Regions from separate parts of the Desulfosporosinus sp. BICA1-9 genome, predicted to be linked through region 2. Evidence: riboswitches for the same ligand, from Rfam matches in the RefSeq annotation. Region 2 holds a riboswitch; the other holds the start of a gene.
What was found. A riboswitch is a leader RNA that binds a small molecule or an ion and turns the genes downstream of it on or off. The one in region 2 is predicted to bind FMN.
Positions count from the first base shown of each region.

Region 1: linked by a shared signal. The riboswitch ahead of ribB (3,4-dihydroxy-2-butanone-4-phosphate synthase) and the one ahead of ribD (bifunctional diaminohydroxyphosphoribosylaminopyrimidine deaminase/5-amino-6-(5-phosphoribosylamino)uracil reductase RibD) in region 2 are both predicted to bind FMN.

Region 1 covers NZ_JUEE01000233.1:13,697-29,022, forward strand. The annotation lists gene JL57_RS28725 (acetyl/propionyl/methylcrotonyl-CoA carboxylase subunit alpha) at 1-208, opposite strand, end outside; gene JL57_RS28730 (acetyl-CoA carboxylase biotin carboxyl carrier protein subunit) at 247-468, opposite strand; gene JL57_RS28735 (acyl-CoA carboxylase subunit beta) at 514-2,049, opposite strand; gene JL57_RS28740 (DUF2680 domain-containing protein) at 2,566-2,883, opposite strand; gene JL57_RS28745 (helix-turn-helix domain-containing protein) at 2,983-3,339, opposite strand; gene JL57_RS28750 (flavodoxin family protein) at 3,575-4,150, shown strand; gene JL57_RS28755 (pyridoxamine 5'-phosphate oxidase family protein) at 4,454-4,855, opposite strand; gene JL57_RS28760 (helix-turn-helix domain-containing protein) at 4,990-5,337, shown strand; gene JL57_RS28765 (MgtC/SapB family protein) at 5,334-6,095, opposite strand; gene JL57_RS28770 (ABC transporter ATP-binding protein) at 6,400-8,136, shown strand; gene ribB (3,4-dihydroxy-2-butanone-4-phosphate synthase) at 8,348-9,001, opposite strand; FMN riboswitch at 9,123-9,269, opposite strand; gene JL57_RS28780 (NADP-dependent isocitrate dehydrogenase) at 9,447-10,655, opposite strand; gene JL57_RS28785 (aconitate hydratase) at 10,721-12,649, opposite strand; gene JL57_RS28790 (cytochrome b/b6 domain-containing protein) at 12,683-13,660, opposite strand; gene JL57_RS28795 (FAD-binding protein) at 13,674-15,299, opposite strand; gene JL57_RS28800 (4Fe-4S dicluster domain-containing protein) at 15,311-15,326, opposite strand, start outside.
Region 2 covers NZ_JUEE01000256.1:19,442-34,767, reverse strand. The annotation lists gene clpB (ATP-dependent chaperone ClpB) at 1-1,898, shown strand, start outside; gene JL57_RS31815 (DivIVA domain-containing protein) at 2,121-2,645, opposite strand; gene JL57_RS31810 (hypothetical protein) at 2,853-3,062, shown strand; gene JL57_RS31805 (spore coat protein) at 3,079-3,276, shown strand; gene JL57_RS31800 (sigma-70 family RNA polymerase sigma factor) at 3,376-3,996, opposite strand; gene ribE (6,7-dimethyl-8-ribityllumazine synthase) at 4,135-4,596, opposite strand; gene JL57_RS31790 (bifunctional 3,4-dihydroxy-2-butanone-4-phosphate synthase/GTP cyclohydrolase II) at 4,650-5,852, opposite strand; gene JL57_RS31785 (riboflavin synthase) at 5,898-6,551, opposite strand; gene ribD (bifunctional diaminohydroxyphosphoribosylaminopyrimidine deaminase/5-amino-6-(5-phosphoribosylamino)uracil reductase RibD) at 6,610-7,722, opposite strand; FMN riboswitch at 7,855-7,969, opposite strand; gene JL57_RS31775 (GNAT family N-acetyltransferase) at 8,023-8,565, opposite strand; tRNA gene JL57_RS31770 (tRNA-Pro) at 8,806-8,882, opposite strand; gene JL57_RS31765 (DegV family protein) at 9,282-10,139, shown strand; gene JL57_RS31760 (P-loop NTPase) at 10,621-11,385, shown strand; gene cooS (anaerobic carbon-monoxide dehydrogenase catalytic subunit) at 11,456-13,474, shown strand; gene acsB (acetyl-CoA decarbonylase/synthase complex subunit alpha/beta) at 13,491-15,326, shown strand, end outside.

The DNA.
Region 1 (15,326 bases), on a different contig from region 2:
CGGAAATAATGGCCCCCGAATTGAGGTAGCTCTGGGCCACCGGTGCAGGTCCGATGAGAACTGACTCATCAGCCTCCCGCACGTGCAACGCCCCCTGGTCAGCCTCGGAGTATACGGCCACGGTTTTGATCCCCATTTTCCGGCAGGTGCTTATAACCCGCCTGGCTATCTCTCCCCTGTTGGCAATTAAAATTTTCTTAAATTCCATTTAAACACCCCGATTTTTATCTACTTTTTCCAAGGATATTACACTTCGAGAATGATAGCGACATCACCCTCGGAGATTGGGTCCTCTTCTTTAACTAATATTTCCTTAACTGTCCCGTCCTCGGGGGCTAGCAAAGGAACTTCCATTTTCATCGACTCCATGGTGATCATAGTGTCGTCCTCGGAAACACGGTCCCCTAGCTTTACACCAATTTTCCAGACCATCCCCGTAGTCTCCGCCTTTACCTCGATCAAAGCCATATTTCATTCCTCCAGATTATTTTGTTTGAATTGAGAAAATCCCGGTTAGTAGCTAGTCGGCCAGTTTCGCATAAGATGCTTGCCCACGCCGTTATTCATACCTTTTCTGTAAATCTCCATCAGCCTGATTAGGGTAGCCCTAGTCTGACGCGGGTCGATGACCATGTGGCCCTCGTAAAGACCGGCAAGGTCCCAAGCCGAGGTGTCCCGAGCCAGTTCGTCTTGCAGCTGCTTGAAGCGGATCGGGTCGTCCTTCTCCGTTACCTTGTAGAGGACGTTAACTCCCACCGACGGGTCCATGAACCCTAGTTCGGCCATAGGCCACAGAATAACCTCGTCAGAGTTCTGCCCGCCACCCATGTTAAGGTAGGCTTGGCCATAATCCTTCCTCATAATCACTAACATTTTTGGTACGGTGCAAAGGGTGAGGGCGTTCAACCAGTTAATGATCCTTCCTGGCGCTCCCTGTTTTTCCCCGGTCACCCCGACCAGGAACCCAGGTTGGTCAGCCAAAAACACCAGTGGGATATTATACGAGTCGCACAATACAAGAAAACTAGTGGCCTTGCGCATAGCGTCTACGTCGATGGCCCCACCTTTGAACTTGGGATTGTTGGCAATAATGCCCACACTCTTCCCGTCAAGGCGTGCGAAGCTCGTCACTATGGATTTTCCGAAACGCTGCTTGAGTTCGAAGAAGCTGTCCTGGTCCACGATGCACTTTATGATATCCCTTACATCGTACACTTGGTTCTTCTGCTCGGGAAAAATCTCCAGTATTTTTTCGGACCTATCGTTTGTCTCAAGCGGTACTGGATATTTTGGGGGAGCCTCATTGTAGTTTCCTGGCAGGTAGCTGAGGAAGTCCTTGATTACTTTCATCGCCTCCTCGTCGGTATTAACAGCGACATCAACAAAGCCGGTAATCTCGGTGTGCAACTTCCAGCCACCCAGTTCCTCAGGGTCAACTGGCTGGTTTATGGCTATAGAGGTCACCCGGCTGCTGGCCACGGCCATGGTGGCGCCTTTGCGCATTACAGTGAAGTCCGACATGCAGGTGTACCAAGTGGAAGACCCGTAGCAGTCTCCCAGGAGAGCCGAAACCATTGGAGCTTCCCGCATGCGCATGTATTCGGTGGGGTCCTGACCCATGGTGGCACGCCCCGCCGCCCCCATGCGATCCGGCATTCTGGCTCCTGAGGATTCCCCAAGAAGTATAAGCGGAATCCCCCTCTGAATGGAGATCTTTTTCATGTGCCTTATTTTCTTCATATTGATGGAGCTGCTCGACGCACCGAGCACCGTGAAGTCATTGGATACAACGGCCACCTCGCGATTGTTTATCCTCCCAAGCCCAGCGATTTTCCCGTCGGCCGGCGACTTATGGCGAACTTCGGGCCGGATTGCCTTGGCAAGAAGGCCGGACTCGATAAAACTACCGTCATCAATAAGGTAGTCAAGCCGCTCCCTTGCATTGAGCACTCCTTCAGCCTTCCGCTTAGCCAGTTTTTCCGGCCCGCCCATCCCTAGCGCCTTGGTCTTCCTCTCCTCTAGGTCCTTCATTAACTCTTCGAATCCCATTCTGCATACCCCCGTTTAGATGAATTTAAATAAAAAATGTTGCAACTCAATCCCTTGATTTTATCCACCAGCACCCAGAAATAAAGATTTTTTGCGCTGGTGGATGAAGAATTACCATAGTTAATCCATACCCCTTTTTTCAGATAACCGGTTATATAGAACTTTTGGGCAGTAATGTTTATTGAAAATTGTTAAATAGTAAGACGTCGTCTCATTAAAGTATAAGACGGCGTCTTACACTTGTCAATGCTATTAACAGAATTCTTTGTTAATTTTACAGCGATTTACTGTTACCGTTGTAAAATTGAATGGCGGCCCAATCTGAACAGCTTTTCACCTTTCCTGTCACATCAATAGAGCAATCAAGGATACTTCATTTTCGTAGTCAATCTCAGCACTGACTATACTATCACTGACATCTGGCTATGCGAATAAAATCTAAGAAGCGAGCCCTAAGTTTCCTTAGAGCTCGCTCCTTAATGTTGTTATCCGACAGTGAATCAGTGGTGAATGAGTTTACTCTGTTTTCTGAGCATTAGAGGTTTTACGACCGCAGCCTTTTTTGTGCCCAAAACCATGAAATTCGCCTTTGTCGATATCCTGTTCAATTCTTTGTTGACGCTCTTGCATGGCGTTCTTGATTTTTTCGGCTTTTGTTTGATCCAGTATGCCGGCCTCGACTTCCTTATCAATAATCTGAGTTTTGATGCTGTTCATTTCTTGTGTGAGAGCTTTAATCTCCTTCAATTTACCTTGATCAACAGCCCCGAAGGCAGGCACAGCGCTTAGAACCAACAAAGCCAAAGCCAAAATGCTTGCAGCCAGTTTTCTCATTAGCCAGTCCTCCTCATTCATTTTTTTGCCGGTAACATTCTTAGAATGTCCAATTAACGTGTGGGTTATTATTATGATTAACATTTTTCAGTTTCTTCTTTAGGTCAGTTTCTTTACCTGCTCGATTCGTTCATCTTCGTCAGCGTAATTCTGTCCCCATTTACACATGGCATCTAAAATAGGCAGGAGGCTCTTACCGACTTGAGTCAATGAATACTCGACTTTAGGCGGAATTTGTGTGTAAATGAATCGCTTGACCAATCCACTGTCTTCCAGCTCTCTGAGTTGTTGAGTTAACATTTTCGGTGTGACAGTGGGAAGTGTTTTTCTCAGTTCACTGTATCTTAAGGTTTTATCCGCCAAATGCCAAAGAATAAGTGCTTTCCACTTTCCACCGATAATGGCCAACGTTAATTCCATTGAACATTGATATTCGTTATTTTTGAACTTGATCATTTCGGCTCACTCCTTAGCATACAGGTAATAAATCAAACTTTGAGTTTCACATTCTAAATTATAATTCTGGTTCACAGAGCGGTTCTCAATATATCATTACATTACTATAACCATTTTAACTTATAGTATACAAATAGATACTATAGTACAAAGAGGTACGTACTTGTTAATTACTATTATATCGTTTATTATTATATTTACAATTACTTATGCCAAAAATAAGGAGTGTTCGAATATGAAAGTTGTAGCATTTAATGGTAGTCCGCGGGTTAATGGCAATACCGCACAAAGCCTCAAAATTGTCTTGGCGGAATTAGCAAACGAAGGAATCGAGACAGAAATCGTTCAATTGGGTGGGCGTAAAGTCTTTGGCTGCTTGGCCTGCGGCAAATGTCGTGAAAATAAAGATAACCGGTGTGTGCGCAAGGACGATGAGATGAATAGTTTCATTCAGAAAATGGAAGAAGCCGATGGCATCATTATCGGTTCACCCACCTACTTCAGTAATGTGAGCACGGAAGTAAAGGCCCTTATCGACCGTTGCGGCTATGTAAATAGGTCCAACGGAGGTGCAATGTTGAAGGGAAAAGTAGGCGCTTCGGTCGTTTCTGCTCGTAGAGCCGGATCAACGTTTACCTACGCTGCCATCAACTTTTTCTTTGGCATAGCCGAAATGACCATTTGCAGTTCAAATTATTGGAATCTGACCTTATCCCGTGATCCAGGCGATGTGCAAAATGATGCCGAAGGCGTCCTAACCTTCCAAACTCTTGGTAAAAACATGGCTAAGCTCTTAAAGCAGGTTCGCTAAGTTTAAAGTTAAGCACTGTATCGAATCCATGGGAATCTCAAGCTAATAGTGTAAAATGCCATTTGACGTGCGCCAGTAGGGCTCATTGCTTATGAAGAGGATTTCATTCAAGTGATGCAACTAGGGAGAAAACAAAAATTAGAGACAGAATTTGATGGTTGGCTTCAAGAACGCTTAGCAGAGTATAATATCGAAAACTATCTGACAAAGAATTAACGATATCACAAAGAAGAGACGTTTTTACTCGTCTCTTCTTTGTGATATCGTTAAACAGTCAATATTTGCACGTCTTCCTTATCTTTTCTAAAAGCTGATTTTTCTGGGTGGTTGACCAGAGAAATCCGAGATAATTATCTCTCCATGTTCCACATAAAAAATCTCAAAAATAGGATTATCCGCTGATTTGTAAAGCCCTTTTACCATTGGATTACTTTCCAGAATTATTTCTTTCAAACCTAAATCATAACTGAAAATAACTTCACCGGACAATCTAATTGTTACCATATCTTTTGATGTTGATGTAAATTCAATAAAAGGAATTTCTTTTATTTGTTTATATACATCTTTAGTGTTTGCTGTACAAAAATAAAACTTGCCATCTTCCGCCATCATAAATCCCCATGGCCTAACTTTTGGTTTTCCATTTGCAATTGTCGCCAATGAACCCATGCGGTTTTCTTTTAGAAATCCCAGTACTTCTTCCATTTTTAAACCTCCAAATAATTTTATGAGTTGATTAATCAACCTAGTATGATAATATTGTATAAAGCAACATCATTCAAGTACGCTAATTTTTTGTACATAGTACATAAAATCGTACTATGGAGGGAGCATTTCAATTGCAGTTAAGGCAAGAGTTGTTAGAAATTAAATGCCCAGTGGGTATCACACAAAACATAATTGCAGGAAAATGGAAGTTGGTAATAATATGGACATTGAAAGATGGAGTTAAGCGATTCAATGAATTACTGAGAGCTTTACCCGAAATACGGCAAGGTTATTTAACGCAACAACTGCGGGAGCTTGAACGAGACGGGCTAGTTCATCGGGAAGTTTATAGGGAGGTTCCTCCAAAAGTGGAATACTCCTTAACTGAAATGGGTAATAAATTTTTGAAAGTTATGGATAAGATGTTTGAATGGGGAACGGAGTATCTTGAATTTATGAAAAGTGATGGTTATATTTAATGGACTTTAACCTTTTCAACAGAATAAATTCCGTCAAGTTCATTAATGTCCTCAATAATTTTATCGGTATTTATTATATAAAAGGGAGTTCTCAATGTATATTCAAACGTTGTTTTGTTTTGTTCTTCTTGTAATAATTTCATAGAAATATTGCGAGCCATTATTTTGTGTGATTCTAAAATACGATTGATGTCCTGGATCGCACAAGTTCTATTGACAGTAACGACTCTTAAAATTTGCTTACCTCTGAAAAAATAGGTTTCAATGGAACGCTCTAATGTAATGAAAACTAGAACCGTAACAAGGAACGATGAATAGTAAAATCCTGCTCCTGCGGCCAATCCAATCGCTGAAACAACCCAAAGAGAAGCGGCCGTTGTTAATCCTTTTACGGATACTCCATCTCTTAAAATGGTTCCTGCTCCTAAAAAACCGATACCTGAAACGACTTGAGCGGCTAAGCGAGCAGGGTCTCCCGTTGAGGAAAAATCAGAAAATCCATACATCGATAAAACCATAATTAAAGCGGAACCTAAGGATACTAGAATATAAGTTCTAAAGCCTGCTGGACTATCATGTCGTTCTCGTTGAAAGCCAACTATGCCTCCAAAAACACAGGCTAAAAATAATCTTAAAGCAATCTCGTAATCAGTAATATACACTATTTTCACATCTTTCTCTGTCTTCTTGCCATCTTTTTTAATACCCTTTTTTAGCCCAAATTCGTTTCTCAATTTTGGGGAATATAGGTACTCCATTCCATCTTTCACCCAATCTTATAAAATAATGCATTATAATTAAGAAGTCAGTCTAAAATCTCTAACACGATGAACTCATTGAACTCGATGGGTCGTGATGATGACAATCAGCCCATCTGTTGTTACAATATAGATAAACTTTAAGGGATCTTCAATTCCCCCTTCCCAGCAGTACCCTGACTGTGAAGAAGAAATGATGGGTTACACGAAAGGAAGAAAGCCCGAAGTGGTCGGACTTTCTTCCTTAAATTAGTTTCTATTCATAATTAAACGAATAAGGTAGAAGGCGAGTGGTATCCTTTTCATGTCTATTCTTAAAAAATTTATCAAGTATTATAAACCCTACAAATTCCTTTTTTATGCTGATATGGTTTGTGCAGTAGTTGTTTCCATCGTGGATCTGGCCTTTCCTCAAATCCTGAATTATCTTGCTAAAAATTTATTTACCCAAGATAAAGCGATCATAATGCATGCTATAGGATTTGTGGGCTTAGCCTTGCTGTCTATGTACGTGATTAAGTATTTCTGCCAGTATTTCATCATCTCCTGGGGACACATTATGGGCGCGAGAATGGAAGCAGATATGAGGAAAGATCTGTTCAACCATTTTCAGAGGTTATCCTTTTCATATTATGATAGAAACAATACTGGGGAAATGATGTCTAAATTAGTCGTAGACTTATTTGATATATCCGAGCTTGCTCATCACGGGCCGGAAAATGTCTTCATCTCCGCTCTGAAGATCATCGGCTCCTTTAGTATCTTAATGATGATCAATGTCCAAATGACCTTGATTTTGTTAATGGTCACGATGATCATGGTGGTCTTCACCATTTATAAAAATATTAAAATGGCACCCATCTTTGCCGATAATAGGGTAAAAATTGCTGCCGTAAATTCCAGCGTTCAAGATAGTCTGTCTGGAATCAGAGTTGTGAAGTCATTTGCCAATGAACGCGTGGAACGAGAAAAGTTCCATAAAAGTAACCATGAATTTTTATTCTCTAAGGTCAAGAGTTACAGATTAATGGGCAATTTTCACGCCTGGAATTCCTTTTTCGAAGGACTGCTTTATGTTGTGATTATTGTTTCCGGAGGTGTGTTTATAGCCCAGGGCTCACTGAAAATTTCTGATTTGGCTATTTATGTTCTTTACGTTAACCTCTTCATCCACCCGATTGATGTGCTGATTAACTATACAGAATCGTTTCAAAAAGGCTTCGCTGGGTTCAAGCGATTTATTGAGGTTATGGAGACTCAGCCAGATATTTTAGACAAAGCAGGGGCCCAACCCCTTAAAGACGTTAAAGGAGAGATTGAATACAAGAATGTCTCCTTCCGCTATAACGATGATTCCAATGTTTTGGACAATGTAAGCTTAAGGATCTGTGCAGGAAAAAACATTGCCCTCGTCGGACCATCCGGTGGAGGAAAAACAACCTTATGTTCTTTGTTGCCGAGATTTTATGAGGTAGCTGCGGGTTCGATAACTATCGATGGAAAGGATATTAAGGATGTTACGTTAGAGTCTTTGCGAAACACGATCGGCATTGTTCAGCAGGATGTCTACATGTTTGACGGCTCAATCAAAGCTAATATTGCTTATGGTAAATCTGGAGCTACTGATGCCGAAATTATGGAGGCCGCCCAAAAGGCCAATATTCATGAGTATATCTTGACCCTTGACGAAGGGTATGACACCTATGTCGGGGAACGGGGGGTCAGGCTCTCCGGCGGTCAAAAACAACGACTCTCGATAGCCAGAGTGTTTTTAAAGAACCCTCCAATTTTAATCTTGGACGAGGCTACTTCGTCCCTTGATAATGACAGTGAAAAATACATCCAAAACTCCCTAGAAAAGCTCTCTAAAAACAGAACCACTATCGTGATTGCCCACAGGCTGAGTACGATCAAAAATTCAGACGAAATCGTCGTGGTCACCGATGAAGGCATCCAAGAAAAAGGCAATCACAAACAGCTGCTCGAACAGGACGGAATCTATGCTCATTACTACAATATGCAATTCGAAGGCTTAGAATAGATTGATTATCTACGATTCTCCATGACGTTGATAAACAATGTTCTGGGTAATCATTCATCATACCCTTAGAAAACACTCTTTTTTTGCTTGAAAGTCGCGAAACCCGTGAGAATTCAGGAAAGAGTTACAAAAAGATTACTCAGCTTAAAAATAAGCTGAGTAATCTTAGCTCTATGATGTATCTTGTCATGCCTTTATCCGCGCCCTTAATCTAACTTACCCTCGGTTCTCTCGCTTTGCGATAGCTAATTAAATCATCAACTGTAAGTACGGGCATCTCGTTTTTTTCGGCAAAGGCTACAATTTCTGGCAAACGCGCCATAGTACCATCGGGATTTGTAAGTTCACACAATATGCCATAAGGTTGTAGTCCAGCAAGTCGCATTAAGTCGACATTCGCTTCTGTATGCCCGGGACGCTCCAGCACACCCAAAGGCTTGGCCCTTAACGGGAAAACATGTCCTGGGCGGCGGAGATTATCTGGACGTGCATGATCAGCAATCGCGGCTTTCACGGTTGTGACGCGGTCGGCAGCTGAAACGCCTGTAGTAACACCGCTTGCAGCTTCGATCGATACCGTAAAAGGAGTTTGAAAACTACTCGTGTTGTTTTCCACCATCATAGGTAACCCTAAAGCTTGCACCTTTTCCTCTGGAAGGCACAAGCAGACAATGCCACTACCTTCTCGAATTAGCATGGCCATTTGATCATTCGTCAAGGACTCAGCAGCAAAGAAAATATCTCCTTCGTTTTCCCTTTGTTCATCATCCATAACCAAGACTCCTTGACCGCGACGCAACGCGTCAAGGGCCCTTTCCACTCTCTCAACTGAGTTTCCGAAACAGGTTAATAAAGTCTGACTCAAAGTAATACGCCTCCTACATTATAGTCGACTTACTCGAATCAGGGCATTAAGACAGACAGCAAGCAAAAACCAAATAAACTTCACCTCAAATTTACTGAAGTGAATTAGATTATGCAGACTACCTTATCCTCTTTCATCCGGACTATACCGTCGGCACTGGCCTTGCACCAGTTCTGCTGACCTCTTCAAAAAAGAAGAGCGCTCGCGGGCTCCCTAGAATAACTAGGATACCGCCGGTGGGGACTCTAACCCCGCCCTGAGAATAAGTCACTTACCTATTAGTATACTCTTGAGCTAACGTTTGTCTACATTTATTAATCTTTAAGCTATACTTTTTTACACCGATGTCCAAAATGATGCTGAAGGCAGGCAGACCTTCCAAACACTTGGTAAAAACATGGCTCAGCTCTTAAATCTCTATCTCCTTAATATGAGATTAAAGTCCTTAGACAATCTCGTCCAAAGTTTTCTTAATTTCCAAAAGAAAGCCTTCGGTGTTAACCTCTTTCTTATCGGCGAGTTCGGATATATGTGCTAAATCCTTCGGCATGACTCCGTTTTCAATAGTTTTAAGAGAGGCTTTTTCTAATTTATTAGCAAAAGCCACGAGCTCTTGGATTCCATCCATTTCTCCACGTTTTCTTAAGGCTCCGGTCCAAGCAAAGAGGGTTGCCATAGAATTTGTCGAGGTTTCTTCCCCTTGAAGATGTTTATAATAATGCCGTGTGACGGTGCCGTGTGCAGCCTCAAATTCGTAGCAACCATTGGGAGAAACCAACACGGAGGTCATCATAGCTAGGCTACCAAAGGCAGTTGCCACCATGTCAGACATCACATCACCGTCATAGTTTTTACAAGCCCAGATCATTCCACCTTCGGAGCGCATAACGCGAGCCACTGCGTCATCAATTAATGTGTAAAAGTACTCAATCTGAGCCGCTTCAAATTTTCCTCTGTACTCTTTTTCATAAATGTCTTGGAAAATATCCTTGAAAGTATGGTCATATATTTTTGAGATTGTATCCTTGGTGGAAAACCATAAATCTTGTTTCAGATCTAGTGCGTAGTTGAAGCAAGAGCTGGCGAAGCTTTGAATCGATCCATCGAGATTATGCATCCCCATGATAACGCCCTTATCTTGAAAATCGTGGATGGTTTGGTGTGATTGGGACCCGTTTTTGCTGGTGAAAACAAGTTCAGCAGTTCCAGGACCTTTAACTTGATACTCAACATTCTTATAAATATCTCCGTACGCATGACGGGCAATGGTAATCGGCTTTTGCCATGGGATTACTAAAGGTTTTATACCTTTAACTATAATAGGAGTGCGAAATACTGTCCCATCGAGAAGGGCGCGGATGGTTCCATTCGGACTTTTCCACATTTGCTTTAAGTTATATTCTTTAACCCTCTGGGCATTTGGAGTAATCGTAGCGCATTTTACAGCGACACCATATTTTTTCGTGGCCATGGCAGCTTCCATTGTAATTTTGTCTTCCGTCTCATCCCTTTTTGCTAATCCCAGATCGTAATATTCGGTTTTTAAATCAATATAAGGTTTCAATAATATATCTTTAATTGACTGCCAAATGATCCTAGTCATTTCGTCTCCGTCCATTTCAACTAATGGAACGTTCATTTGGATTTTTCTCATCATTAGTTCCTCCTCGGAATTATACCTTCTTCGATTTAATTATGAATGGTAAGTACACTAATATATTAACTCTGCTGTTTCGTCCAATTTAAGGTTCCACCCGCTAAAAGAATGCTTCTTTGTCGTTCTGACAGCTTAAGAGATACTGGGTAATCCTTACCGTTATCCATGTTCTCTACGTTTAAGGTTTCTGCGTCACTCTCTACGGCTTGCTTGAGATTATTGATTTTCAGACGTTCTCCTTGGGAAATCTCGTCATAATCTTGGGGGTTTTTAAAGACAAAAGGGACAATTCCGAAGTTCACTAGATTATCATGATGAATTCGAGCAATCGACTTGGCTAAGACCGCTTTAACTTTAAGGTACATAGGGGCTAGGGCGGCGTGTTCTCGGCTGGAACCCTGTCCATAATTGTCCCCACCGAGGATTAATCCGCCGTCTTTCTCTTGGGCACGCTTGGGGAATTCTGGGTCAATGGGTTCAAAAACATGCTCTGCCATAGCCGGAATATTGGAACGTAAGGGGAGTATTTTTGCCCCTGCAGGCATGATATGATCTGTCGTAATATTGTCACCGACTTTAATCAGTACCTCACCTTCGAGGGAATTTGGTAGTTCGGCTTGTGTTGGAAGGGCTTGGATATTGGGTCCGCGTCGAACTTCGCCTTGCTCATCCTCCGATTTAGGCACGATGATCATACTATCATCGACAGCAAATTCTTTAGGCTGTTTGACGAAAAAAGTTTCTCCTAGACTGCGTGGATCGACAAGTTTTCCTGCAATGGCGCTTGCTGCTGCAGTTTCTGGGCTAACCAAATAGACTTCAGCGTCTTTTGTACCTGAACGCCCCTTAAAGTTGCGGTTCACAGTTCTTAAAGAAATACCTTTAGATTGCGGCGACTGTCCCATTCCAATGCACGGACCACAGGCACATTCTAAGACACGGGCACCTGCTTCGATTATGTCGGTAAGGCTCCCTTCCTGGGCTAGCATTTTAAACACTTGTCTCGATCCACAGGCGAGGACAAGGTTAACGTCTGGATGAACCTTCTTGCCTTTAAGTATTTGGGCAACTTTAGTAAGATCTATATACGATGAATTTGTACAACTGCCAATCATTACTTGATCAACTTTCATCCCCGCTATTTCCTCGACAGGCATTATATTATCCGGACTGTGCGGGCAGGCAACCATGGGTTGCAATTCATTGAGTTTTATTTCCATAACTTCGTCATATTCAGCATCAAGGTCGGCCGCTAAAGGACGCCATACCTCGGCTCTTGCTTGGGCTTGAAAAAACGCCTTGGTTATTTCATCACTGGGGAAAATTGAAGATGTCGCACCGGTTTCTGCCCCCATGTTGGTAATAGTTGCTCTTTCCGGGACGCTCAAATATTGTAGTCCTTCCCCGGAGTACTCTAGGATAGACTTTATCCCTCCTTTCACAGAAAGGCGCTTCAGAACTTCTAAGACGATATCTTTAGCGGTGACCCAAGGAGCAGGTGCCCCTATTAACTGCACGTTAATGATCCGGGGCATTGTGAGATTAAACGGACCACCACCCATAGCTACGGCGATATCAAGTCCCCCGGCTCCAATCGCCAATGACCCTAACCCACCACTCGTAGGAGTATGGCTATCTGCTCCTAAGAGTATTTTACCAGGGACTGAAAAACGTTCTAATTGCAACTGGTGACAGATCCCGTTACCAGGTTTTGAGAAATAGACCCCGATATTTGAGGCCATATCTTGCAAAAATCGGTGATCATCAGGGCTTTCAAATCCCGTTTGTAACGTATTGTGGTCCACATACACGACACTGCACTCAGTCTTAACCCGAGGGATTCCAATGGCCTCGAATTGTAGAAAAGCCATGGTTCCCGTTGCATCTTGTACGAGAGTCTGATCAATTTTTAAGCCAATTTCTTCTCCGGCTGTCATGACTCCATCCACTAGGTGATCTTTAATGATTTTCGCAGCTAAACTCAGTCCCATATGCTTTCCTCCCATATTTTAGGTTTTTTGTTCTTAACTTTTTAGTACCATGGTTGTCTTTTGCAAGGAAGCTGGAGTGCCTTCTCGTTGATCCTGCCTTGTTTGCTCGTCTAAAATGAGTGAATCTCTAAAGATCTGTCTAAATTTCTTGACAGAACGTGTTAAGAGTTTACGACCAAAGTGATACACGAAGCTAATGTCTATCGTATAAGCAGCCAAGACGTGAATCCAAATGATCAGATTCAAGGTAGTTGTGCTTAGACTATCTGCCCAAATCCAACGCACCATTCCTGATACTCCTAAGACAAGCATTGTGCCTAATACAACGAGGTACCAGGTTTTTTGCCCGCTGTTATACTCTCCTTGAAATGGCCGTTTTCCTTTACTAAATAAGGCTTTGATTGTCTCTTTCCACCAAGTAAAGTCATGCGTACCAAGGGAAAGAATTCCTTTCATAGTTCGCTTAAAGTGGTACTTGTCAAAGAAATAAAAAAGAACCGGAGCGAGGAGCCACATGATTGCCCCAATTTTGTGGGCGGTACTATCGAGATTGATTAAGAAGTCTGATGAATCCCCTCGAAAGTGGTTAAGAAAGATTCCCGTTCCAGCAGTGAGAAGATAAACAACAGCTATCCAAGCATGAACGAGTTTTTCTGTAATTCGATGCTTCGCAGCCAATAATTTTAAGGGACGATCTACTTGCGGGCAAACTTTGATACAGGAGTAACATCTTAAACAACTTTCTTCTACTATTATTTCAAGATGAAGAGATGTCCGGTGAACTTGCAAGTCGATTTTATCCTCCTCTCTCAGTACAACGGGGCAGGCATCCACGCAGTTTCCGCAGGCTAAGCAAGCCTTTTGACCCACAATTAGTTCTGAGTTTTCTAATAAATTATTGGGAGACACCCCACCTGATAGAAGCCGGAACATCGCTACAGGTGATGAAGGAGTATCCAATATTTTGGTGATCATCTCCCGATTTTGAGGTAAAGGATTTAATCTAGGCATGTTTTCACCCCTCTTAGTTATAACGTCGCTGCTTCACTTCGTCCCGAATGTAGTCGGGGAGTAGTAAAGGTGACTGCATATTATTAGCGATCCCAACAAAATCGAGTTGATGATGGTATTCCCTTACATGTTGAAGGGTTAAGGTCCCGACTTTGGCCGTTTGGAGATAATCCACTGCGTTCTTGCCACTTCGGCGGCCAAAGACAAAAATATCTAATAAGGAATTTCCTCCTAGACGATTACGCCCTTGGACTCCCCCCGAACATTCTCCAGCTGCGTATAGTCCTGGCACACTGGTTCTGCCTTGTGGATCGATTTCGACGCCACCGTTTTGGTAGTGTTGGGTTGGGAAAACTAAAATGGGCTCCTTTCGAACATCGATCCCGTATTGATGGAAACGATGGATGATTCCGGCAAACATGCGATCGAGTTTTCCTACATCTCCGCGAATATTGATCAAAGGAGTGTCCAGCCATACTCCTTCTCCTTTAGCAGGGGGCTTTACGCCATTTCCACGATCTAGAACTTCCCTTAAGATGGCAGAAGAGACAGTATCTCTTGTTTCTAACTCATTGATAAAACGATCACCATTTTTATTGACCAAATGTGCTCCGTTTCCGCGGCAGGCCTCGGTGATTAATTGACCGAGCATTTGATCTGGCCACATTGCTCCAGTCGGGTGAAATTGAATGGTATCCATGTGGAGAAGATTTGCTCCAGCACGGTAAGCCATGACCAGTCCGTCGGCGGTTGCACCATAGTGATTAGTCGTCGGGAAGCCATTGGGGTGGAGACGTCCGATCCCTCCTGTAGCAAGAATGACAGCCTTAGCACGGACGATGATATAGGTCTCTGTCTCTAAGTTAAACAACACTGCCCCGGCACACTGCCCTTTTTCATCAAGAAGGATCTCAACCGCAGGGCTAAACTCAAGTATTGGTATTTCTTTGTTGTATAATTCATCTCTCACAACACGTAGGAATTCCATACCACTTAAATCTTTACAAGAATGAACTCGTTTACGCTGATGTCCTCCAGCGAAAGATACGACGAGGTCCCCATTGGCATGTGTATCGAACATACAACCCAAATCTTTCAGCCATTCAACTGTAAAGGGGGCGTCATGAACTAAAACTTCAACCAGATCACGTTTGTTTTGGAAACGTCCACCACCGATGGTATCCATAAAGTGTCGTTCCAGTGTGTCATTGGCCTGTGTTGCAGCGGCTATCCCACCTTCAGCCATGATGGTATTGGAATCTCCAAGACGCAACTTGGTAACGAGCAGTACTTTGGCATTATTCTCATGGGCTACAAGTGCTGCACTAATTCCTCCTCCGCCGCCGCCAATCACGAGCACATCAACATCAAAATCGATTTGAGTTAAGTCAACTCGATCTGGATCAATACGGCTTTTAGCCTCTAATAAGTCAACTAAATTATTGGTTAACTTTTCCCCTTGATTTGCTCCAACGCGCACTTCTTTGATGCTATCTACCCTATAATCTGGATGGCAGGCCTTCAACAGTTGTTCTCTTTCAGCAAAGCTAAGACGGGGAATTTCCTGAGTTAAACGCAACGTACGAGTACGTTCTAATTTCTTGATGGATTCTTGTATACTTGCTGGATAGCCTGACATAATTACCCCTCCTAGATTTTTTCAAAG
Region 2 (15,326 bases):
AAACTATCAAGGATAAACAAGTTATTTCTCTGGATATGGGAACCCTAATCGCAGGTGCAAAATACCGAGGGGAGTTCGAAGAACGCTTAAAAGCTGTCCTAAAGGAAATTCAAGATCGTGATGATGTGATCTTGTTTATTGATGAATTGCACACCGTCGTTGGAGCAGGGGCTGCCGAAGGGGCTATGGATGCCAGCAACATGTTAAAACCAATGTTAGCGCGTGGAGAGCTTAGCATGCTTGGGGCAACGACTCTCGCTGAATACCGCAAACACATTGAAAAAGATGCAGCACTTGAACGTCGCTTTCAACCGATCCTGGTCGACGCTCCCAGTGTTGAAGATACCATCTCTATTCTGCGTGGTCTTAAGGAACGCTATGAAACCCACCATGGAGTGCGAATCACGGATGGAGCCATCATTGCTGCAGCTATGCTCTCGGATCGTTATATCAGTGACCGATTTCTCCCCGACAAGGCGATTGACCTGATCGATGAAGCTGGAGCACGAATGCGCATGGAAATTACGAGCGATCCCTTTGAATTAGATCAAATTAAACGCAGAATGATGCAATTGGAAATTGAACGCGAGGCTCTTAAGAAAGAAAAAGATGACGCAAGTAAAGATCGTTTAGCAAAGATTGAAGAAGAGTTAGCAAATCTCAAAGAAGAACGTACCGCACTAGAAGGGCAGTTACAAGGTGAACGGGAAGTTCTGGCTCAAATTCAACAACTTAAAGAAGAGATTGACCGCTCGCGTACTCTTATGGAGCAAGCGCAACAGCAATTGGACTACAATAAGGCTGCCGAACTCCAGTATGGTATCATTCCGACTCTAGAAAAAGAACTTCAAGTGGCAGAGCTAAACCTTCAAGCCAAGAAGAATTCACTCTTAAAGCAAGAAGTAGTGGAGCAAGATATTGCTGAAATAGTGGCAACCTGGACTCATGTTCCTGTTGCCAAGCTTATGGAGAGTGAGATGGAAAAACTCGTCCATATGGAAGAACGTCTTCATCAAAGAGTGATCGGTCAAGAGGAGGCTGTTCGTGTAGTTTCTGATGCTGTCCGCCGTGCACGGGCAGGGATACAAGATCCTAATCGTCCTTTAGGCTCATTCCTTTTCTTGGGACCAACGGGAGTTGGAAAAACAGAACTGGCCAGAGCTTTAGCCGAGTACCTCTTTGATGATGAACAAGCGATTGTGCGGATTGACATGTCAGAGTATATGGAAAAACATACAGTCGCGCGTCTCATCGGAGCCCCTCCCGGATATGTCGGATATGAAGAGGGTGGACAACTCACAGAGGCTGTTCGTCGTAAACCTTATAGTGTCATCCTCTTTGACGAAATTGAAAAAGCACATGGTGATGTGACCAATATTCTCTTGCAGCTCTTAGATGATGGCCGCTTAACGGATGGTCAAGGGCGCATAGTAAACTTTAAAAATACGGTGGTCATCTTAACGAGTAATATCATCTTATCTATTGAAGAACTGATCAGCCGCAATGCAGCTCAAAATGAAGTTCGCTCTGCCATTAACGAACAACTTCGAAGGCACTTTCGTCCAGAATTCCTTAACCGGCTTGATGAAGCGATTGTCTTTCATCCTTTAGGGCGTGAGCATATCGGCCGGATCGTAGATATTCAACTTGAGTTGCTGAGTAAACGTTTAAGTGAACGCAGACTCTCGCTGGAATTAACTCCGATGGCTAGTGAGCAACTGGCTAATGAAGGGTATGACCCAGTTTATGGAGCAAGGCCGCTCAAAAGGGTCATTCAACAGCGTCTGCAAAATCCTTTAGCTCTTAAACTCCTGCAGGGTGAAATTAAGGACGGGCAACAAATTCAAGTGGATGTTGATGGGGCAGGATATTCGTTTTCCCAGAAGATGAACCACTAAGTCATTTTTGAGATTCCACTGATCTATAGATTTTCAAAATAGTTATGTTTCCCTGTCCAATGAGGAGGAGTTTGGGGAGAAAAATCTCGAAGAGGCCGAAACAGTGCATCATGCATCTGCTTCGGCCTCGTTTCAACCTCCTATATCAGCTTGAAGTATCCTGCTTACTGTATTCATACGGGTCAGTGTCTTTTGTATAGCACTCGCAGTTAGGGTAACGATTTAGAGGTTATTATCTATCGCTTGCTCAGATGTGAACAATTCTTTGGCCATTTCTAAATAACGAATGGCCTGATCTACTTGGCTTTTAAGTTCATTTTTCCGTTCCCATAATCCTTCTATTTGCTCCTCAAGCTGGACAATTTCAGCCCGCTTTTCCAGGAGCATAGTTTCTACTTCAATTTCCTTGGACTTTGAAAGCTGTGTGGCTTCACTGATTAATGTTTCTCTTTCACTTTGAGCAGCTTGTAAAACCTCGTTAGCCTGTTTATTGGCATCATCTTTTATTTGATTTGCGACCCTCTGGGCGCTGAGAAGGGCATCCCGCAGGTCTTTTTCAATTTGTTCATAGGACTTAAGACGGTTGCCCCATTCCGAGTTTTGTTCCCGTAAGCTGTTTATTTGTAAGCGCAATTCTTTGTTGGCGGCATTGGCTTCCGATAATTGACGGTCTGTTTCTGCCCATGCTTGATCGACAGCCTCCGAATCATACCCACGGAAAACTCGTTTGAATTCTAGTGTGTCCATAGTTTCCATACCCTCCTTTTTATACTTCACAACTTGCATACTTATAAATAAGTAAGGATCATTTTGTTATTTTCTTTCCAGTTTAACTTATCGGGATCTGTCTGTCTAGAATAATAATAATTTATATTTTTAGTGAATAATTTGCGATCTTTTTACACATCCTGAAACTGTTATGTAAATTAATGTTATAAAGGGAGGGATTTTAGGATGCAATTAAATGAGCTGGAAATGAAGAAGATTCTTGACCAAGGCATGTTAACCCGAAGTATTATCGAAAACGAAACTGTCATGAAAAAGTGTCAAATGTACAATGAGATGGCAAAAGATGCTGCAGTTAAAGGGTTTTTTAAAGAACAGGTCAAAGGTTTAGAGGATGTCATCGGATATTTTAAAAAAGAAATGGTGGGACTTCAATAGAAAGGGGAGCTTTGAAATGAGTCAATTTACGGATTTGGATATGCTTTATGATTATGAAAAGGACGCTGCTGCTGCTGCAATGGGCTATATGACACTAGCTACGCGTGCTCATAATGGTAATTTAAGAGATATGTACTTACGCTTAGCTAACGAAGCTACCAATGCCCATAGTAAGGTGAGCAAATTGATTAATCAAAGCGGTGGTATAGCCTGAGGTGACTATAATATTAAAGAACCGGGAACGAATGTTCTCGGTTCTTTAATATTATTCATCATGTTTCCCGACCATGGTTAAAGTGAATTAGACTAAAGATTAACCTGCCACTTGACGAGAACGGTAAAGTGCAGTTTTGTGGCGAATGCGTTGGATTGCATTGTCCAAAGATTTTGGATTAAGCCCCAGACGTTGAGTCACCTCACGTTGTTTGAACCCTTGTATGAAATAATGCTTAAAGACTAGACGTTCAAGATCTGAGAAGTTCTTATTTAGGCCTTGAATCATTGTAATAGCTTCGTCATTTGCGATCACCATTGATGCAGGATCCTCAGCGTTCGGTAATAGTTCTAAGAAACTTGTTTCCTCTGTTTCAGATAAGACATTGTTAAGGGAGTATGCTTCGTTTAAGTTAAGGTGTTTCTGGCGAGTATACTTGCGAAGGCTATCAATGAGTTTGCGTTTTATAACCATTCGTAAAAAATGCAGGAAAGGAATTTCTGAAGTTTGATCATAAGATAAAACGGCTCTGTATATTGCAATTCGGCCTTCTTGCATTAGGTCATCATATTCCGCTCTTGGTAAAAAATATTTATACGCAATGATACGCACTTCAGGTTCATAGTGCTCGATGATTTCGTTTAATGCTTCTTTATTGCCTGAGCGTGCTGCTTCAAGCATGGCCGTTTCTTTATCTTGGGCTCCAATGTTCGAAGTCATAACACTCATCTCCTATCAAAAATTATACTTGATCACCTCTATGAGTCTAATGGAGATGATCTCTTTTGACAAGAGTATTTCAGTGGACAATCCTCCAAAACCTGTAAATAAAGTTACTTGAGCTTTAAATTCTTACGCTTAAAAGGATTTAAGTAAGTTTGCTGTTTCAATAGCTGTCATAGCAGCGTCAAACCCTTTATTTCCAGCTTTAGTTCCTGCACGTTCAATCGCCTGTTCGATACTATCCGTAGCTATAACTCCAAAAATCACAGGAACGCCGGTCTGTAGGCCTACCTGGGCAATACCTTTACTGACTTCATTGCTGACAAGATCAAAATGAGGGGTAGCTCCTCGAATAACAGCACCTAAGCAAATTATGACATCATAACGTTTAGAATTGGCCATTTTTTGAGCTACAAGTGGAATTTCGAAGGCGCCTGGTACCCAGGTGAGTTCAATATCATCGTCCAGACAACCATGTCTGCGCAGGGCGTCCATGGCACCTCCGACTAATTTACTGGTGATAAACTCGTTAAAACGTGCAGCAATAATTCCGACTCTAAGTCCTTGGGCTAATAAATTTCCTTCATATGTTTTCATAGGAACTTCCCTTCTCTACAATATTTTTGCCTTATGAACGATCCTCAAATCTACTATTGAACACTTGTTAAATAATGCCCCATTTTTTGTTTCTTAGTGCAAAGATATTTTGAATTTTCGGGTTTGCACACAGTTTCGAGAGGGACGCGTTGTACAACATTTAAGCCATACCCTTCGAGACCTACAATTTTACGTGGGTTATTGGTCATTAAACGTACTTTGGATATTCCTAGGTCTGCTAAAATTTGTGCTCCTACACCATAATCACGCAAGTCTTCCTGAAAGCCTAAAGCTAGGTTGGCTTCAACCGTGTCTTTGCCTTGTTCTTGAAGTTTATAGGCCTTCAGTTTATTCAATAATCCAATTCCTCGGCCTTCTTGGCGCATATAGAGTAACACACCGCGACCTTCGCGTTCAATATCTTCCAAAGCTCGACTGAGTTGATCTCCACAGTCACAACGCCTAGAATGAAAAACATCTCCAGTAAGGCATTCTGAGTGAACTCTGACGAGCACAGGAGCACCATCATCAACAGTTCCTTTAACGATTGCTAAATGTTCTTTCTGATCAATAATACTAAGATAACCTACAGCGTTAAAGTCTCCGAATTCTGTCGGAAGATGGATGCTTTCCACCCTTTCAATTAGTTTTTCTGATTGGCGACGATAACTAATCAGGTCTTTCAAGGTGATTAGTTTTAGATTATGCTTAGCCACAAAAAGAAACAAATCCGGTACTCTAGCCATGGTTCCGTCTTCATTCATAATCTCGCAGATCAGGCCTGCAGGCTGAAGTCCAGCAAGTCGCGCTAAATCCACGGAACCTTCAGTGTGCCCTGCACGTATTAAAACTCCACCTTCTCTAGCTTTAAGTGGAAAGATGTGTCCTGGACGATGTAATTTGCTAGGTTCACTTTCGGGATCTGCTAAAATTTTAACGGTTGCAGCGCGTTCGAAGGCGGATATCCCAGTGGTACTTGTGACAGCATCGACACTGACGGTAAAGGCTGTTTCGTGTGGATCTGTATTGTTAGTGACCATCGGTTCAAGTTGTAAAGCCCGAATACGATCCCCAGTCATCGGAACACAAATTAGCCCTCTTCCATAAGTCGCCATGAAGTTGATCGCTTCTGGGGTTGCCATTTCGGCAGCCATAACAAGATCCCCTTCATTCTCTCGATCCTCGTCGTCCACCATGACAATCATTTTACCTTGTCGAATATCTTCCAAGGCTTCCTCAACAGTATTAAATGGCATGTCCTTCACTCCTTTAATAATTTTCTTCGATTTGTAGAGGTTACCTCAAATAAAACCATGTTCAGCTAAAAAGCCTAAGGAAAGATCTTTTTTCATTTTATCTGAGTCCTTGCTCATTCCCATAAATCGTGCAACATATTTGCCGATCAGATCTGTTTCAAGGTTTACACTTGCTCCAATGGTCTTTAGTCCCAATGTGGTCTGATCAAAGGTATGAGGAATAAGAGAAACTGTAAAATAATCGGATTCCACATCTATGACGGTCAGAGAAATGCCGTCAATAGCTACGGATCCCTTAGGCAACAGAAAAGGCAATAGAGTAGGAGGGGCGTTGATTTCATAGACTAGGGCAATGCCTACTGGGGATATACGACGTATTGTGCCAACGCCATCAACATGCCCACTGACCAAATGCCCACCTAATCGAGTTTGAAGTTGTAACGCTCGTTCTAAATTAACTTGGCTGCCACCTTTAAGCTCAGCCAGATTAGTTTTTGCCAAGGTTTCAGCCATCACATCCACTGTAAATTCGCGGTCGCTCTGCCGAATTACCGTTAAGCAAACTCCGTTGACCGAGATGCTATCTCCTATCTGAGTTCCCATTAGTACCTTTTTGGCTTCAAGTGTAAGCTGCCCCGATTCTGGTAAGAGGCGCAGGCCGCGGACAGTACCCAGTTCTTCCACAATTCCGGTAAACAAGACTATCCCTCCTTGATGCAGCTTGGCTAAAGTGATTTATAATAAGCTAATAGTCACTTTAGCGGAGATATCCAGTAACATGTAGATCGCCCGTTTCCATATCAACTTGCACGTTATCCAGTGTCAAGGCCTCTGCCATACGCTGGATATGTAAACCTGATAGGGGAGAGGGACCATGCCCGCCAACTAGTTTTGGCGCAATGAAAAATTCGACTTTGTCAATACAGGACTCATTAATCAGTGATCCTGCCAATCTGCCGCCCCCTTCTAATAAGACACTAGTCCAACCGCGACGGACAAGATCCATTAATAGTTCTTTGAGGGGGACATATCTCGAAGTGTCATATTGCCAGACCTCAACCAGTTCATGAGCATGTTGCAAAGAATCGACCTTGTTCTTTGAAGCTGCAAGGGTTGTGGCAATGATGCAAGGGCTTTGTTGGGAAGCGGAAAGAATCTGAGCAGTTTCGGGTAAGCGTAATTGTCCGTCGACAATGACCCGCACAGGGTCTTTGCCCCCTGGAAGTCGACAGGTGAGTTGGGGGTTATCTTGAAGAACTGTTTCACTTCCCACCAAAATGACATCATAGTGATCACGGAGTTGGTGAACATAATGGCGGGACTTTTCCGAACTAACCCAGCGTGAGTCCCCTGTCTCTGTAGCAATTTTGCCATCTAGGGTCATGGCAGATTTATATAAGACAAAGGGTAAACCAGTCGTAATTGCTTTAATAAAGACTTCATTAACTAGGGTGGCTTCTTGGTCCAGGAGACCTACGTCTACCTGAATTCCAGCCTTACGTAAACGATCGATACCGCGACCTGCTACGATTGGATTTGGATCTCTCATGGCAACTACAACACGTTTGATCTCGGCTTTGATCAGGGCGTCAGCACAAGGAGGTGTTCTGCCAAAATGGGAACATGGTTCTAAGGTTACATAAGCCGTAGCGCCACAAGCCTGATCTCCTGCGGCTGTAAGAGCATGAACTTCAGCGTGAGGGGACCCAGCCTTATGGTGATATCCCTCTCCTACGATTAGGTCATCTTTGACAATCACACATCCTACCAGAGGATTCGGACTGGTTCTACCGACAGCTTTAACCGCTAGCTCAAGTGCTCTTTTCATAAATTTTTGGTCGTGTAAATTTGAAGGACTCGATTTAAGCATAGGATTCCTTTCTTAAAACTAGATTTAGTGTATCCAAAAAAAGAAGAAGTAAAAAATAAAAAACACCTGTTCTTTCTCCAGGTGTTGATCATAAAGTCACAGCTCAAAAAAGCGCTCAAACGCTTAAATGTGCTGTTCCTCTTCTCATCCAGACTTTACTGTCGGCCCCGGAATTGACACCGGGTCTGCCTTACGGCTCGCGGGCTTTACCGCCGGTAGGGAATTTCACCCAACCCCAGAGGAATAATACGGATTATTAAATTTCCTATAGTTTACTCCAGGTTGTTGATTTTCGCAACCCTATATTTTCCCATGCAAGGCAAGGAATTCTTCTCGTAATAAACCCATCAGAATTGCGTCATGGTAGTTTCCTAGTACGTAACGAGCCTCACGTTGACGGCCTTCAATTACAAAGCCAACTTTTTCATAAGCCTTAATGGCCCGGATGTTCTGATCCCAAGTATCCAGAGAAATTCGGTGAAAATTCCACTGGCTAAAGAGGTAGCGCGCAAAGGTGATTACGGCATCTGTGCCATAGGCTTTGCCCCAATAGTTTTTATCCCCAATAACAACAAAGAGCGCAACCGAACGAGCAGGGATATTGATTTCTTTAAAGCCAATGGTTCCAATCAGTCGTTCGTTTTCATCTAAAATTATATAGCGATGGGTATCGGGCGACTCGTCAAGAAACTTTACGGCGAGTTGATCTTTGCTTTGTAGGGTATTCAAGGGCCAAGCCCCACTAGACCATAAATTTACCTCTTGATCATTATACCATTGATAGATTTCGTCAAGATCATCTTCTTCTATCGGGCGAATGGAGGTTTTGAGACCTTTTAGCATCAAGCAGAACTCCTTAGTCATCGTTAGTATGTTTCATGAGACTTATTTTAGCATTGATTTTAGGCAAAAATCAAACTGGAAGAAGACCCTAGTGAGCGAAAATTAGGGTCAACAGCTTACTGAATCATACCAGCGGATTAATAGAACCTGTTAAATCCCGCTAGCAAGCTCTGAAATAAAAAAGGGTCTGAATTTATTCACGTTCCTAAAAGTGAATAAATTCAGACCTTTTGGCTAAACTGGTCGGGGCGACGGGATTCGAACCCACGGCCTCTTGGTCCCGAACCAAGCACGCTACCAAACTGCGCCACGCCCCGAATCATTAGAACGAACTTCATATTACCAAACCGAGGTAATCCTGTCAACCTAAATTGGTTATTTGTACGAACTAAAAAAACGGGAAATAGCTATTGATTTGATTTGAAAAGATTTGGTGACTAAACCAACATAAAATGAATGACAATTCATTGCCAAACTTAAAAATATATTGTAGAATAACTTATAATTAATTTTTCAAAATATTGAGTTATGTTGTAGGAAATACTATAATATTGTCAGAATATTTGTTATCCAATGAGTTTTTAACATTAATTAAATTATGAATTATACTTTATTTAGCTCTAGATTGCTACATGTTTTATTTTCATATATACTTTATACAAGCTATCTTATAAATAAAACCCTTAATAGGTGCTTATCTAGAGGGAGAGAAGAAAATGGGGAAAATTGGGATTGTTATGGATTCTACTGGATATCTTTCAAAAGAAATTCTTGAGCAATTTAAGATTCGCGTCGTACCCCTTAATGTTAATATTGGTGATGAAACGTTTTCTGAAACAGAACTAACCAATCCGATTTATTTTGAAAAGCTAAGTCATATCTCCGGTTTGTCGACAACCTCACAACCTTCCGTTGGCACATTCTTGGAAACCTATAATTCAATGTTTTCGGAAGGCATTGAGGATATTGTAAGTATTCATATTTCTGCGGCGATCAGTGGAACAATCCAGTCAGCTCTGATGGCCAAAGAACAAGCTTCCAGTCCGAATATTCACATCTTTGATTCAAGGTCTTCTGCTTTGGGTCTCGGTGTACTTGCTTGGGCAGCAGCAGAATGGGCAGAGCAAGGGTTAAGTAGTTCGGATATCATGGCGCAGCTTCAAACTCTTAATCAACAGACAGAACTATATTTTATAGTTAATACGCTGGAAAATTTACGTAAAGGAGGACGGATTGGTGGTGCAGCTTCACTAGTTGGAACTTTACTTCAAATAAAACCGATTCTTTACTTTAATCAAAACGCACAAATCGATGTTTTTGATAAAGTGCGGTCGCGTACTAAGGCATGGCAACGGGTACTTGACGAATTAAATCGTGCCTTAGCTACAGGAAAACGTTACCGTATTTGTGTTATGCACGTTAACATACCGGAAGAAGGAAAAATCCTACTCAACGAACTTAAGGTTCGATTTCCAGAACATGAAGTTCGTTTATTTGAAGCCGGAGCCGTCATTGCTACTCATGTCGGACCTGGAGCATTTGGCCTCACGTTTCACCCTTGGCCTGTTGTATAAAACTATCTCTTTTTACTGAAGTTGCTAGCCTCAGCGTTGAAACTTATTGATCGTTTAGTGAGCGCTATAGTTGCTCACACGCTCAAAGAGAAAACTGAAAATTTATAATACCCAGACAAAAATCAAAAAAGATTTCTCTTTAAGAGGAAAACTTAGCTTTCTAACGAATAATAATCTCATAGGAGGTTAAGCACATACGAATATTATGCGTTATTGCATTTTAAATTGACTCAGTAAGGTTTGTTGGTTTAATTAGAATATTAAGTATATTCTGAAAATTTTATTAATATCCATTTACACTTTGTGAATATTAACTCATTATCTTATAATTTTAAATTATTCTTGAAATACTGAAAAATTAGTCAATAAATTTTAAACTTTGGCAGGATTTTTAAAACAAAAAAAGAATAGGTTATATCAAGGGGAGATTAGATTGCAGGAGAAGTCTCATAAATATCAATCTAGAAGGAGTTGAGGCATGTTGAAAATAGCAATCTCTGGTAAAGGCGGGGTCGGTAAAACTACCTTTGCAGCCAATCTTGCCCATTGGCTCTCGCAAAAAGGGATCACTGTTTTAGCGGTGGATGCTGATCCCGATGCCAGCCTTGGGACGATCCTGGGTCTCTCTGAGGACGTTCTCTCAGATCTTAAACCGATTGTCGACATGAAAGAACTGATTGAAGCCAGAATGGGTGGTAGTGGAACTTATTACCCACTTAATCCTCAGGTTGACGATATACTCGATGATTACAGCATTTCAATGGGGTCGATTCGCTTTTTCCGGATGGGCAATATCAAAGGGGGAGGAACCTCCTGTTATTGTAAGGAAAACAGTTTTCTTCAAGCCTTGGTCAATTCATTGATTCTTGGCGAACAAGATACTGTGATTTTAGATATGGGGGCAGGTATTGAACAGCTTACTCGTGGTACTGCCTTAGGGGTTGATATCCTAGTCATTGTGACCGAACCATCTAAAGTTAGTGTCCAAACAGTAAAAGTTATTCAAAAACTGGCACTTGAGTTGGGAATTCCACGTGTGGTTGTGGTAGGGAATAAAGTACGCAATTCTAAAGATGAAAATTTTCTTAGAGACCTCTTTCCTTCAGAACAGCTAATTGGTATTATCCCTTACAGTGACGAGCTGTTGGAAATGTCCATTAATTCAGGCAGTGACGAGTTGCCTGGTGGGTCTCTGGGAGTTATTATTAATACCATTTATCAAAAAATCATCGATGAAGGGAGATGACAGAGGTTTTCGTAAGTAGAGATGTGAGTATTAGTATGAGACGAGATCTTAATAAAGAGGAGGGTGTAATATGCCTAGATATCGGGATTTAACCCATACTGCCCGACCATCCGACGCACCGCGAGTCGTTGACCCTAAGAATCCCATTCGTACTACCGACCCTGGCGCACTTCAAATGTTAAAATTGATTGAGGATAAAAAGATTGAGACGGTTTATGACCGTGTAGTTGCCCAACAACCACAATGTGCCTTTGGATATAAAGGAATATGTTGCCGAATTTGTATTGCTGGCCCTTGTCGAGTGAAAAAAGAGGATGGCCCTGGCAGTCGAGGGATTTGCGGAGCATCCGCTTACACGATTGTCTCCCGCAATCTTGTTCGATATATTGCTGGGGGTACGGCGTCCCACTCTGAGCATGCTCGCCATATTCTTCATACCGCACATGCTTTAGTTGAAGGACATGCCGATGACTATGAGATAAAATCCTCCGCAAAGCTTATGAAATTAGCTCAGGATTTAGGGGTTGCCACCCTAGACCGCGAAGAAAAAGAAATCCTGAGAGATGTTGTAGAGATCGGGTATTCCGATTTCGGCCGTTACCAAGATCGACCACTAGCCTTTTTGGATGCTTTTTTGACAGAGGGACGACGCAGAAAGTTTAAACACACCAACATTATGCCAAGAGCTATTGACGGTACTGTCACAGAACTTTTAGCACAAACGGCCATGGGCGTTGACAGTGATCCAGTAAATATCATTTTTGGTGGTCTTAAAGCTGCTCTCGCCGACTTAGGTGGAGAATATATCGGTACAACTCTGAGTGATGTTTTGTTTGGCATCCCTGAACCTATCGTCTCTGAAGCCAATCTGGGAGTCATTAACCCGAAAATGGTTAATATTGCTGTTCACGGACACAATCCAGTCTTGAGTGAAATGGTCGTTGCTGCTGCCCGGAAAATGAAAGCGGAAGCCGAGAAAGTTGGAGCTGAGGGAATCAATATCGTTGGAATCTGCTGTACAGGTAATGAGCTGTTGATGCGTGAAGGTGTCTATCTGGCAACTTCTTCAGCGTCTCAAGAAATGGCAATCATGACCGGTGCTTTGGATGCGATGGTGGTTGATATTCAGTGTATTTATCCCTCCGTGCAAACCGTGGCTGAATGTTTCCATACTAAAGTTGTAACAACCGAAGCTATTATGAAAATCCCCAACGCTCAACACATTGCTTTCAATACAGAAACCGCTATGGATGATGCTAAGAAGCTTATTGCCATAGCTATTGAAGCTTATAAACATCGGGATCCTAAGAAGATTTCTATTCCTACTGAACGTCATAAGCTTGTTGCTGGCTTCAGCTTGGAAGCATTGAAGGAGATCTTCTCTAAAATTAACCCTGATCGACCCATCTCAGTTCTTACGGATGCTATTCAGAGTGGTCAGATTAAAGGGGTTGCTCTCATGGCTGGTTGTAACAATCTCAAACGCTTACAGGACGAGTCCCATATCACAGTTTTAAAAGAACTCGTCAAAAATGACGTTTTTGTAATTGCCACGGGCTGTTCCTCTGGCGCCTTTGCAAAATTTGGACTCATGTCTCCGCTGGCAGTGGATACCTATGCTGGCGAAGGTCTTAAATCATTCATTCAAACCTTAGAAGCTGCAAATCCTGAATTATCAACTGGTTTACCGTTAGTCTTCCATGTTGGCTCCTGTGTCGATAACAGCCGCGGGATCGATTTAGCCATGGCTATGGCTAATGAACTCGGTGTCGATGTGCCAAAAGTTCCTTTTGTGGCATCTGCTCCAGAAGCTATGCATGAAAAAGCAGTCGCTATCGGAAGTTGGGCAGTCACAATGGGACTACCAGTCCATGTTGGATCCATGCCTCCCGTTGAAGGCAGCGACCTTGTCTATGGTATTACGACTCAAATCGCCCATGACGTCTTTGGCGGAAACTTTATTTTTGAAGTTGATCCAGTGCTTGGCGCTCAAAAGCTTATCAATGCTCTAGAATATAGGACTTGGAAGCTAAATGTTCATCAAAAGACTGCGGAAAAAAATAATACGGCAATAGCCCAAGGTTGGTAAGAAAGGAGGAATGTTTATGTCTATGGAGGAAATTTACGCAGACGCAATTAAGGACCCCAACAATCAACCCAAAAAACTCTTACGTAGAGTTTACGATGGCACCATAATTGCTATGACTTATGCAGAAATCCTATTAAATCGGGCGCTTAAAGACTTTGGAAGCGAGCAAATTGTTGGTTATCCGGATACCGCTTATCATCTACCCGTTATCACCTGTCTTTCCGGTGAAAAGGTTACTAAACTGGGTGAGTTAGTTCCAATTTTAAATCGCATGCGTAGTCAAATTCGTACAGATCTTACCTTTGATAACGCCAGGCTTTGGGGTGAATCCGTCCTTTATGCCGCGGAAGTCATTGAGACCCTTAATTATCTACGTGGGGAAGAACCCAAAGTTAAACCTTGGACTGGATTCTTAGGTGACCCAATTGTACGGAAACACGGGATTAAAATGGTTGACTGGACAATTCCTGGTGTTGCTGTTATTCTAGGTCGTGCCAAAGACTCTCAAGCTGCGAAGAAAATTGTCGATAATCTGATGGGTAAAGGCTTTATGATCTTCCTCTGTGATGAGATTATTGAACAATTGCTGGAAGAAAACGTCAAGATTGGGGAAGACTATATAGCGTTCCCACTTGGAAACTTTACTCAAATTATTCATGCTGTGAACTATGCGTTCCGTGCAGGACTCGCCTTCGGTGGAATTCCAGCTGGAGAACGAGAAAATCATCGTGATTATCAGCGTCGTCGGATTCGGGCTTTCGTTTTAAATTTTGGTGAGTTAGATGATGTTAAACTGGCTGCTTCAATGGGCGCAATTTTCATGGGCTTCCCAGTCTTTACGGATCAGGTACTCAGTGATGATATGCAAATCCCTGATTGGTACATTTCTGAGCCTGATTATGAGAAGATCGTTCCCTTGGCAATGGAAGTGCGTGGAATCAAACTAACCAACATCGAAATTCCTATTCCGGTAAACTTCGGTCCTGCTTTTGAGGGAGAAACCATCCGCAAAGCAGAAACCTATGTTGAATTCGGTGGCGGACGTTCTACAGCCTTTGAACTCGTTCAGACAGTTGGACCTGATGAAATTGTTGACGGTCAGGTCACAGTTATTGGGCCCGAACTCGATTCTATTCCTGAAGGGACCAAACTGCCTTTGGGAATTAAGATTGACATTTACGGACGTAAGATGCAAGCAGATTTTGAAGGAGTTTTGGAGCGTCGAATTCATTACTTTGCCAACTATGGGGAAGGTATTTGGCACGTTGCTCAGCGTGATTTGTGCTGGGTGCGGATTTCCAAAGATGCCAGAGCAAAAGGCTTCTTAATTAAACATCTAGGAGAGCTTCTGTTAGCAAAGTTAAAGCAGGAATTCCCGGCCATCGTCGACCGAGTTCAAGTCACTCTTATTACAGACCAAATAGCCGTTGAGGAAGGTCTTGTGAAAGCACGCGAACGATATCGTGCTCGTGACGATCGGATGAGGAGCTTAACAGATGAGTCTGTCGAAGATTTCTATTCCTGTTTACTTTGTCAGTCCTTTGCCCCAAACCATGTTTGTATTGTTACCCCTGAACGGGTCGGCTTGTGCGGTGCAGTGAGCTGGTTAGATGCCAAGGCCTCTTATGAAATCTCACCAAACGGACCAAACCAACCTATTCCTAAAGGGCCAGCCATCGATGAGTTAAAAGGTATGTGGCAAAGTACCAACGACTATTTATTTAAGGCTTCGAACAACACCTTGGAAGAGGTCAATCTCTATACCCTCATGGATAAGCCGATGACCTCTTGCGGTTGCTTTGAGGCTATCATGGCCATCGTTCCTGAAGCAAATGGACTCATGCTGACGACT